DNA from 4 places in the Paenibacillus sp. FW126-R14 genome. Region 4 is predicted to be linked to each of the others. Evidence: riboswitches for the same ligand, from Rfam matches in the RefSeq annotation. Region 4 holds a riboswitch; each other region holds the start of a gene.
The links. Region 4 has a riboswitch for cyclic di-AMP ahead of AC3WRW_RS22780 (resuscitation-promoting factor). Riboswitches for the same ligand answer to the same signal wherever they lie in the genome.

Region 1 (2,199 bases), on a different contig from region 4:
CCGAACGCCTGCTCCGTAACCATCGACAAGACCGAGGTATGGCCATGCGGGTCAGGTGCGATCCCATAGCCTAAGCTCAGCAGGGTGACGCCGCCGAAGACGATGGCCAGCAGCGTGCCGAGGGATGCCAGCGTTTTTTTGGCATTTTTGACGGAAGGAGAGCGGAAGTGAGGCACCGCATCCGAAATGGCCTCAATCCCTGTCACGGCCGAGCAGCCGGATGAGAAGGCTTTTAGAATGACGAATAACGTCAGTGAGCCCGTCATCGAGCCCGGAACAAACTCGGCGGCATGCAGGTTCATCGAACCTGTCAGCATATCGAAAATCCCTTTGCCGATCAGCAGTAGAATACATAGGATAAAAAAGTACGTTGGAATCGCGAACACGGTCCCCGACTCGGACGTGCCCCGCAAATTCAGCCAAACCATCACCCAGACAAGGACTAAAGCAATAGGAACAATATATGGCACGGTAGCAGGGAAAGCCGACGTTATCGCCTGCACGCCTGCCGAAATCGAAACCGCAACGGTTAACGTATAATCTATAAGCAGTGAAACCCCTGTGAGTCTTCCCCACATCATACCCAAATTTTCCTTCGCCACCATGTAGGCTCCGCCACCCATCGGGTAGGCTTCAATCACTTGGCGATAGCTCAAAACAAGAAGCATGATTAAAGCAATAATCGAGATTGCAATCGGCAGTGAGAAAGCAAAAGCGGCGACTCCAACAGTCGCAAGCTCCAGCAAAATCTGCTCCGTGCCATAGGCCACCGAAGACAGGGCATCCGAAGATAGGATGGGCAGAGCCTTCCATACCTGCATTTTCTCAGATTCCAGCTCCGCCGATTTCAGCGGTTTGCCGAATACAATCTTTTTCAATGAGTCACTTGTCATGCTGTGAAATTCCCCCAAATAACCTAGTTTTCAGCTTGATTTCCCCTTTTTGGGCGCAAAAAAACACAAGGATAGACCTTGTGCTTAGCCACATGTTCTCCTTTCTCACGATCGCTTACGAGGTTAGCTGACGGGTTCGGGCTGCGAGAAATCTGCCCTAAAGATCATGGCCGCGTGCGACGCGACGGATCTTACTCACCCCGTTGAAACCTGTGGTTCCCCCGCTTTTCCGTTAAGAAAATTAAGCGAAATATTCAACTGTTAACGTACGAGTTGATACTACTCTCTTATTCGCACATAGTAAAGGAGAGAAAAATCTTAAAAAAGATTATTCCCTCCCCGCATTCATTTAATAATTCGCTTACAATGGCCTAATCCTTTCAGAATCTCTGATTATCTAGCCTTTTGTCTGATTCCTTGGGTTTTGGGGTATTTTGGCAAAATTAATTTCTTACATGACGATTCCTTGTGGCTTGTTTTTGCTTAAAAATCATCTTTTTCCATACCAGCGGAATGCCGCCGATCAGAAATAGATAGCGGGCATCGATTATTTTTTTGAGAAAAGCGGCCCATTTGCCTTTCACTTTCTTGACCTTCAGGATACCGATCGCTTCTCCGCGCCCCAGCGAGGCGACCGTCCCTTTGTAATCATAGGCAAAAGGTCTTAGCGGGTTCCCCCTCAGGCTATGGATCACGTTTCTCGCCGTATTATAGCCCTGTTGAACGGCAATTTGGGCATTCGCCGGGTATGGGGTGCCTTCCGGGCTCATGACAATGGAGCAATCCCCCGTTATAAACACATCAGGGAACTGCAAGGAACGCAAGTAGTCATCCACTTTGACCCTGCCGCGCTGAACGTGGAAGCCCGCTTCCTGCAGCAAGGAATTCCCGCGAACGCCCCCCGACCAAATAACGGTGCCCGCACGAATGAATTGACCGTCCCCCAACAGGACGCCGTCAGGGTCGCAAGCCTTAATTGCCGTAGATAATTTATACTGAACCCCTTTGCGGCGCATTACTTCCATGCCGTATTCCACGAGGTCGTTAGGCAGACCGGGCGGCAGAGCGGTGGACGACGCTTCGATATTAATGATCTGCACAAGCGACGGATCGACATCAAACGTTCGGCAAAGATCAGGCACCCGGTCGGCCAATTCGCCGACAAACTCCGTTCCGGTGAACCCCGCGCCCCCGACGACGAAGGTCAAATATTCCTTATGTTTGGAATCCAATTTATATTTAGCGAACATATATTGGGTATGCTGGCGGATGAACCGGACGCTGTTAATGCTGTTGATCGACATGG
Region 2 (2,199 bases), on a different contig from region 4:
ATTACATAGATATTTATTACATTCACTGGCCAAGCTTTGAAATCCCGGTGCAGGAAACACTTTCCGAATTCGTAAAGCTGAAACAGGAAGGCTTGATTCGGGCAATCGGCGTATCCAATTTCTCTTTGGAACAGCTGAAGGAGGCTGTGAGCTATGCGCAAATCGATGTAATTCAGCCGGAATACAGCTTGCTGCACAGAGCGATCGAGCAAGAGATTGTGCCTTTTTGCCGGGAGCATAACATTGGCATAATGAGTTATAGTTCGATTGCGAAAGGGATTCTGACGGGGGCTTTCCACCTTCATGGCAAGACGCTGAAAGACGGAGACTTCCGCAAGGAGAGAAGGCTCTTCCTAACAGAGCATCTGCAGGCGGAGAAGGAACTTTTGGCGGTAATGAAAGAAATAGCGGATGCCAAGGAGACCAACGTTACACAAATCGCCATTGCGTGGCTGCTTCACCAGGAGGCGCTTACTTCAGCGATTATAGGCACGCAGGATGAACATCATCTTGAAAACAATATCCAAGCGGCATCACTATCATTATCTTCTTCAGAGCTGGAAACTTTGAACACGGTCAGCGATCAAGTGCTGTCTGTGATTGGCTACTAACGGCTGAACTCCTGAAAGGACGACGAACTCGTTTATCCTTGTGGGAAAATATCGCAGCAGCGCCAGTAAAAAAAGGTTGACTGGAAAAACTTACTACGGCGCAAAAGTTGTATCTAGTAAATAAACTATGCTAGTCTAACATAGACAAAAAATGCCGAATCTTGGAGCAGCAAAAGCTCCGGTACGGGGGACTTCTTTACTTGGGGTGAATGAGCGCCGCTAATGCGAGCGTACTAGGGAAAACCTCTTCCCGAACCCGTCAACTAACCTCGGAGGCGTCAAGGAGGCAAGGTTTTGAAATCTTTTTCTTCACGTCTTATTTGTTCATGCGCAATTCTTTGCGCCGCAGTTCCTATGTTTACAGCACATGACGCCCAGGCTGCCGCACCTACGGACCGTTCTGTCAAGGTTCAGGTCAATGACGATCTGCTGCAGTTTCCGGAAGTGCAGCCGTACATTGATGACAAGGGCATCATGCAGGTGCCGCTTCGAGTTCTGTCCGAGAAGCTGGGTTATCAGGTGAGCTGGAAGAAGCTGGAGAATGAGATTGAGGTCACGCTGATCAATAAGCAGCAGTCGATCTTACTCGTTACAGATCAGCAGCAAGCGGTTGTAAACAGCAAGAAAATCAGTATGGAAAGCAGTCCAACCGTGTACCAGGGGAATACATATGTGCCGCTGCGTTTCATCACGGAAACCTTCGGTTCGCCGATTGAATGGAATGAAGCTAACCAGATCGCGATTGTGGATGTGGACGGGAGGTCGCACAAGCCTGCCTGGATCGCACCGCCGCCGGCACCCAAAGCCGCTCCTGCCCCTGTTGTTCCGTCTGTGACGGAGCAAATTATCCAAACGGCAAACGCTTATATGGGCGTGCCTTATGTATGGGGAGGGACAACGCCGAACGGATTTGATTGCTCCGGTTTTGTGCGGTTCGTGTACCAAGCGAAAGGGATCGACCTGCCTCGTACGTCAGTGGAAATGCATGATGAAGCAGGCACAAGAGTGACGGATTTGAAGATCGGGGACCTAGTTTTTTTTGCTTCAAAAACGGTTAATCACGTGGGTATTTATCTCGGCAATGATCAATTCATATCAGCGACTACATCCAGAGGCGTGGCTGTAGACAGTCTTTCGAGCTCTTATTGGAGAGCGAGATATGTCGGAGCGAAGAGAGTTTTGTAAGAATAGGATTATCGAACACTTGTTTTCAATGTCATTCGAATGAGGGGCATAGAAGGCGAGTGTTTTTTTTCGTCCGCGGAGTCATGCGATTTTTATCGAAATTTTATGTTTTTTAGCCTATAATGAAGAAATGCTTGGAAGAAAGAAAGAGCAGGTGAACACGAGCACATGCAATTAAGCGTCTGGAAGAGCTGGTTTTATAAAAAGAGACATTCGAATAAAGCAGATAGCATGTATACCGTGGATAAAGGTCCTGCGATGCCAGAGGAAGTCCGGGAAGTCATTCAGCAATTTTTCCGCACTTACAATCATTTCAAAGGCGCTAGAAGCTTGCAAACGGATACGTTTATAAAAGAAGTATTTTACGCAACGAAGCAAGATCCGGGGGATCAAAGCACCATTG
Region 3 (2,199 bases), on a different contig from region 4:
CGTTTCCAGCTCGCGCCATGCGTCGCGAGCTTCTTCCTTGGACATCCCGCTCCGCGGCTGTCCGGTTCCTGCCGCGCGCCCGGCACGCAGCGCCGCAAGCTCGTCTGCGATCGCCAGGCAGACGTCCTGGCTGCGCGCGTACTGCGCGCGGTACTGCTCGCAAGCTGCTTCCTCGCGCAGCTTCTCTTGCAGCGCAAGCCGCGCCAGCTCTTCATCGCCGGCGCGCATGGCCAGCTCCGCCTGCTCGGCGCGCAGCTGCGCCATTTCCTCGGCGCTGACGCTTTGCCTGCGCAGCTCGATCGTTCGCTGCAGCGCGTCTTGATAGCGCTGTTCCAGCTCGGCGATGTCAGAAGACGGCGTATTGGAACGGCTGCCTCCCCGTTCATGCAGGTCCAGCTTGCTCGCTGCTTCTTGCCAGGCGCTCTCCGCTATTTTACCAATCCGATTGAATACGCTCATTATGCCACACCCCTTAGCTTCCTATCGATTATCGTTAGAATTGCGCCGAATCATTTTGTTTCTTCAGCAAGCAATAGCCGTAGTACATTAACCACAAAGCAAAACCAATTGCGATCAGCCCCGACAACTTCGTAATCAAGACCAAAGCGCCAATACCGAAAATAACCCAACCGATCATCTTCCCGTTTCTTATCCCCACATAACCGAGCCCTACCATAGCCACGGGAACCAGCATCCCCATGAAATGAAAATGCATGCCAACTCTATGCATAACGATGAGAAAGCCTACAGCTATTAAAATTAAGGCCCAACTTTTCGATCGGTTCATGCTCATTTACCGCAACCGCCCTTCACGTAATCTTCATGATTCTATCGTAGCCGAAAAGGTTTTCTGCCAAAACGGACTCCCGACTGTTTTTGTACCTAGACCTAAGTCCAGTAAGCGCTAGGACTCCTATCCATATTTTGGGCGTTGTTCCTCGCCGTCTATCAATGATAAAATATTTGAAGCCGAGTCCGGCGCACAGACAAAGTGCCGGTACGGGGGACGATTTACATGGGGTGAATATTTGCTCGGCACACCGAGCAGACTAGGGAGAACCTTCTTCCCGAACCCGTCAACTAACCTCGGAGGCTCATTTGAAGGAGGATTACCAATTGCATATGTTAACTAAAGGGTTAGCTTGCCTTGCTGTGTCCGCCACAGTTTTGGCAGGGGGCTTTCTTTCCCCATTTACGGCGCATGCCCATGCCGCCGCGAGTATGGACGTGAAAGTGCAAGTCAACGATGACCTGGTTCAATTTCCCGATGCCCAGCCTTTTCTGGATGACAACCATGCCACACAAGTACCGATCCGTTTTGTAACAGAGAAGCTGGGGTATGACGTACAATGGGAACAAGAAGGCGACCAAATCAAAGTTACGCTGAACAACGACAAACATTCCATTACACTCGTTTCAGGTCAAAAAGAAGCCGAAATTGACAGCACGCCTGTCGAGATGGACACACATGCCGCGTTCCAAAACGGGCGTGTATACGTGCCTCTTCGTTTCTTAAGTACTGCTGCCGACATTCCCGTTCACTGGGACGCAACCAGCAAATTAGCGATTCTAAGCAAGGACGGCAATTACCACGCGCCGGATTATGCATTATTTGAGTCCACAGCCTACTCGGCAGATCCAGCTGAGAACGGTGGCTTTGGAGCGATGGATTACATGGGTAATCCCCTTAAGATCGGAACCGTGGCTGTAGATCCATCGGTCATTCCACTTGGGTCTAAGCTCTATATAGAAGGCTATGATTTTAACGGCCTGCCTAAAGGCGGCATGTACGCCTACGCAACAGATACAGGCAGCTCCATTAAAGGCAATCGCGTTGATATCTATGTTCCAGGCTCCAAGCAATCCTTGCGTTCCTTTGGCTTCCAAACCGTAAAAGTATATAAACTGAACCCGTGATGATCACGGGTTTTTTTATGTTTGCTGCTGGCACTCTCATCACCGTTCGGACACAGCAGCCGTTATACCCGCGAAAAGCGTCACGCCTCACTGCTAATGGACACCAAAAACCATATTTGCCGATTTGGGGCGATTTCAAGCAACAAATAAGCAAATAACAGCGCTGGTGTCTGTTACATATTCTAAGAGGCGCTTTTTCATCGAATAAGGGCTTCTCTGTCCGTTTGATAGGAACGAGCCGCGCCGCACTGACGCCCATAACGCCTGATAGAACACTCGCCT
Region 4 (2,199 bases):
GCTTCATTTTGACCATTAGCTCCAGCAGTGAGCGAATCGCTAGCGGATCTAGTCCGAGAAATGGCTCGTCAATGATGTACAAAGAGGGTTCGATCAGGAAAGCGTTCATAATCATTACTTTTTGTTTCATGCCTTTGGATAAATGGCTGGCGAAGGAGTTCAGCTTGTCCTCCATCTGAAATTGCACGAGCAGCGCTTGCGAACGGGAGAGATAGTCTTCTTTGGACAAGCCGTATGCCATGGCCGTTAGCTCGAGGTGCTCGCGAATCGTAAGTTCTTCATATAGCTCCGGACTTTCAGGTACGTAAGCGTAGGTCGCCCGGTAAGGAAGCGGATCCTCGGCTAACGTCAAGCCGTTGATTTTGATCGAACCTTTTTGAGGCTGAAGCAGACCGAGGATGTTTTTGATAGTCGTACTTTTGCCTGCGCCGTTCAAACCGATCAAACCCATCATTTCTCCCTGGCGAATCGAAAACGTGAGATCATGGAGAACCGGTTTCGTGGGTAAATATCCTCCAAATAAAGAATCGACTTGCAAAATAGGGCCCATCTAATTGCCTCCCTGAATAGCTAATTATTGGTATTAAATCACTGAATTCTTTCATGATAAGTATAAACAAATTTGGTTTCGAAGCCTAGTTTAGGTGTGAAAACACGAAGAAACCTAGTATTCGTACGTTATAGTGAGATAAATGTAGATAAAAAGTGGTTTTATTCTAAAAATAAGCTAATTTTAAGCGATTTAGCCCTTTTTAGTAGGTGTTAATCCCTTTACAGGTAGAGATTAACAGCGTAATATACTTTTCATAATAACTTAATAACCAATTTGCCATTTTTCCATTCGCTGAGTTCCGAATAAGGGAACGGGGGAACCACTGTAAGCTTGAGAAGCGGGTGACGCATCTGAGTGAACAGAGTGAGTAACAGGGGTGAATCTTGGACGTTAACGGAAGTTTACGTCTGAGTAGGGCGACTCTCACGTCCGAATCCGTCAGCTAACCTCGTAAGCGTAAGAGAGGTAACGATTGTCGTGTGTGCTATTTGTGTATTTTACTATGCAAACTAAGCCGGCGAGAAGAGTCCTCTTCTTGCTGGCTTTTTATCTTCTTTAGGATCTCTACTCATAGAATGTTGAATAGGCAAAGCGGGGTGGGACGACCGGAACGCAGCAGCTTAAGCGCAGCTGTCGATGGAAGCACGTTAAGTTAAATTAAAAACCTTAGTCGCGTCAAATTTAATCATGCTGTAACCTGGCGGCGAGGCTTTGAAGGAGGACCGAAGAAGTGGGCAGTATCTCTTTTAGCGAGACCCATGTAAAACGATCATCCAGCATGTCCTTCGCATTGCGATGGAAGCATGAAAACTTGCGTTTGATTTTAAGCCTGGCTCTAATTTCAATCGCAATGACTTTCATGTTTTTGGTGTTGTTGTACGGTACGGCTACCAAGAGCGTATCCGTGGTTGTGAATGGACAAGAAACCGTTGTGCACACGAAGCAATGGGTCCTGCAACGCCTACTGGATGAACAAGCCATAACGATTGGTGAACACGATGAAATATCTGCAGACCCTGCGGCGACAATCAAGGGTGGAGACAAATTCGTCATCGAGAAAGCTTCTCCAATTCAATTGACTGCTGATGGAAAGACCACCACTGTTTACACAACTGCAAGAACGGTTGAAAGTGCATTGCAACGTTTACATATTGCACTGGGGGAACACGATAAGCTGACTCCCGATCCAACAGCCGCTCTGGGCTCAGGCGATGAAATCAAAATCGTCCGTGTAAAAAAAGAGACGGAAGAAGTAACAGAGCCGATTGCATTCGATACGGAAAAGAAAAGTGATGCATCGCTGCTCAAAGGCAAAGAGCAAGTTATCCAAGAAGGTAAAGAGGGCGTACTGGTCAAAAAGAAAGAGAAGACTTACGAAGATGGCGTTCTAGTGGCGGAAGCTGTAGTGGGTCAAGAAGTACAACAGGAAAGTATAAAGAAAGTCGTGTCCGTTGGCACGAAGAACCCTGTTGTGACATTGTCGGCCTCATCTCCGAGCGTGGATGAGATCTCTAAGAATGGCGTTACGTTCGGGTATAAACAAATTCTGAAGAATGTGAAGCTAACGGCCTATTCGGCGGGAGCCGATTCGACAGGGAAGTCCGAAGGATCTCCTGGATACGGGAAGACGTATACGGGAACAACGG

Region 1: another riboswitch for cyclic di-AMP. It lies ahead of AC3WRW_RS10815 (APC family permease); the one in region 4 lies ahead of AC3WRW_RS22780 (resuscitation-promoting factor).
Region 2: another riboswitch for cyclic di-AMP. It lies ahead of AC3WRW_RS16045 (C40 family peptidase); the one in region 4 lies ahead of AC3WRW_RS22780 (resuscitation-promoting factor).
Region 3: another riboswitch for cyclic di-AMP. It lies ahead of AC3WRW_RS20900 (stalk domain-containing protein); the one in region 4 lies ahead of AC3WRW_RS22780 (resuscitation-promoting factor).

The regions. Positions count from the first base shown of each region.
Region 1 is NZ_JBYTBS010000012.1:14,734-16,932, forward strand. Features, by position in the region: gene AC3WRW_RS10815 (APC family permease) at 1-893, opposite strand, end outside; cyclic di-AMP (ydaO/yuaA leader) riboswitch at 991-1,151, opposite strand; gene AC3WRW_RS10820 (NAD(P)/FAD-dependent oxidoreductase) at 1,337-2,199, opposite strand, start outside.
Region 2 is NZ_JBYTBS010000023.1:643-2,841, forward strand. Features, by position in the region: gene AC3WRW_RS16040 (aldo/keto reductase) at 1-611, shown strand, start outside; cyclic di-AMP (ydaO/yuaA leader) riboswitch at 754-904, shown strand; gene AC3WRW_RS16045 (C40 family peptidase) at 966-1,796, shown strand; gene AC3WRW_RS16050 (hypothetical protein) at 1,965-2,199, shown strand, end outside.
Region 3 is NZ_JBYTBS010000036.1:14,521-16,719, reverse strand. Features, by position in the region: gene AC3WRW_RS20910 (PspA/IM30 family protein) at 1-459, opposite strand, end outside; gene AC3WRW_RS20905 (LiaF transmembrane domain-containing protein) at 494-793, opposite strand; cyclic di-AMP (ydaO/yuaA leader) riboswitch at 958-1,110, shown strand; gene AC3WRW_RS20900 (stalk domain-containing protein) at 1,123-1,917, shown strand.
Region 4 is NZ_JBYTBS010000041.1:52,423-54,621, reverse strand. Features, by position in the region: gene AC3WRW_RS22785 (ABC transporter ATP-binding protein) at 1-550, opposite strand, end outside; cyclic di-AMP (ydaO/yuaA leader) riboswitch at 833-1,025, shown strand; gene AC3WRW_RS22780 (resuscitation-promoting factor) at 1,332-2,199, shown strand, end outside.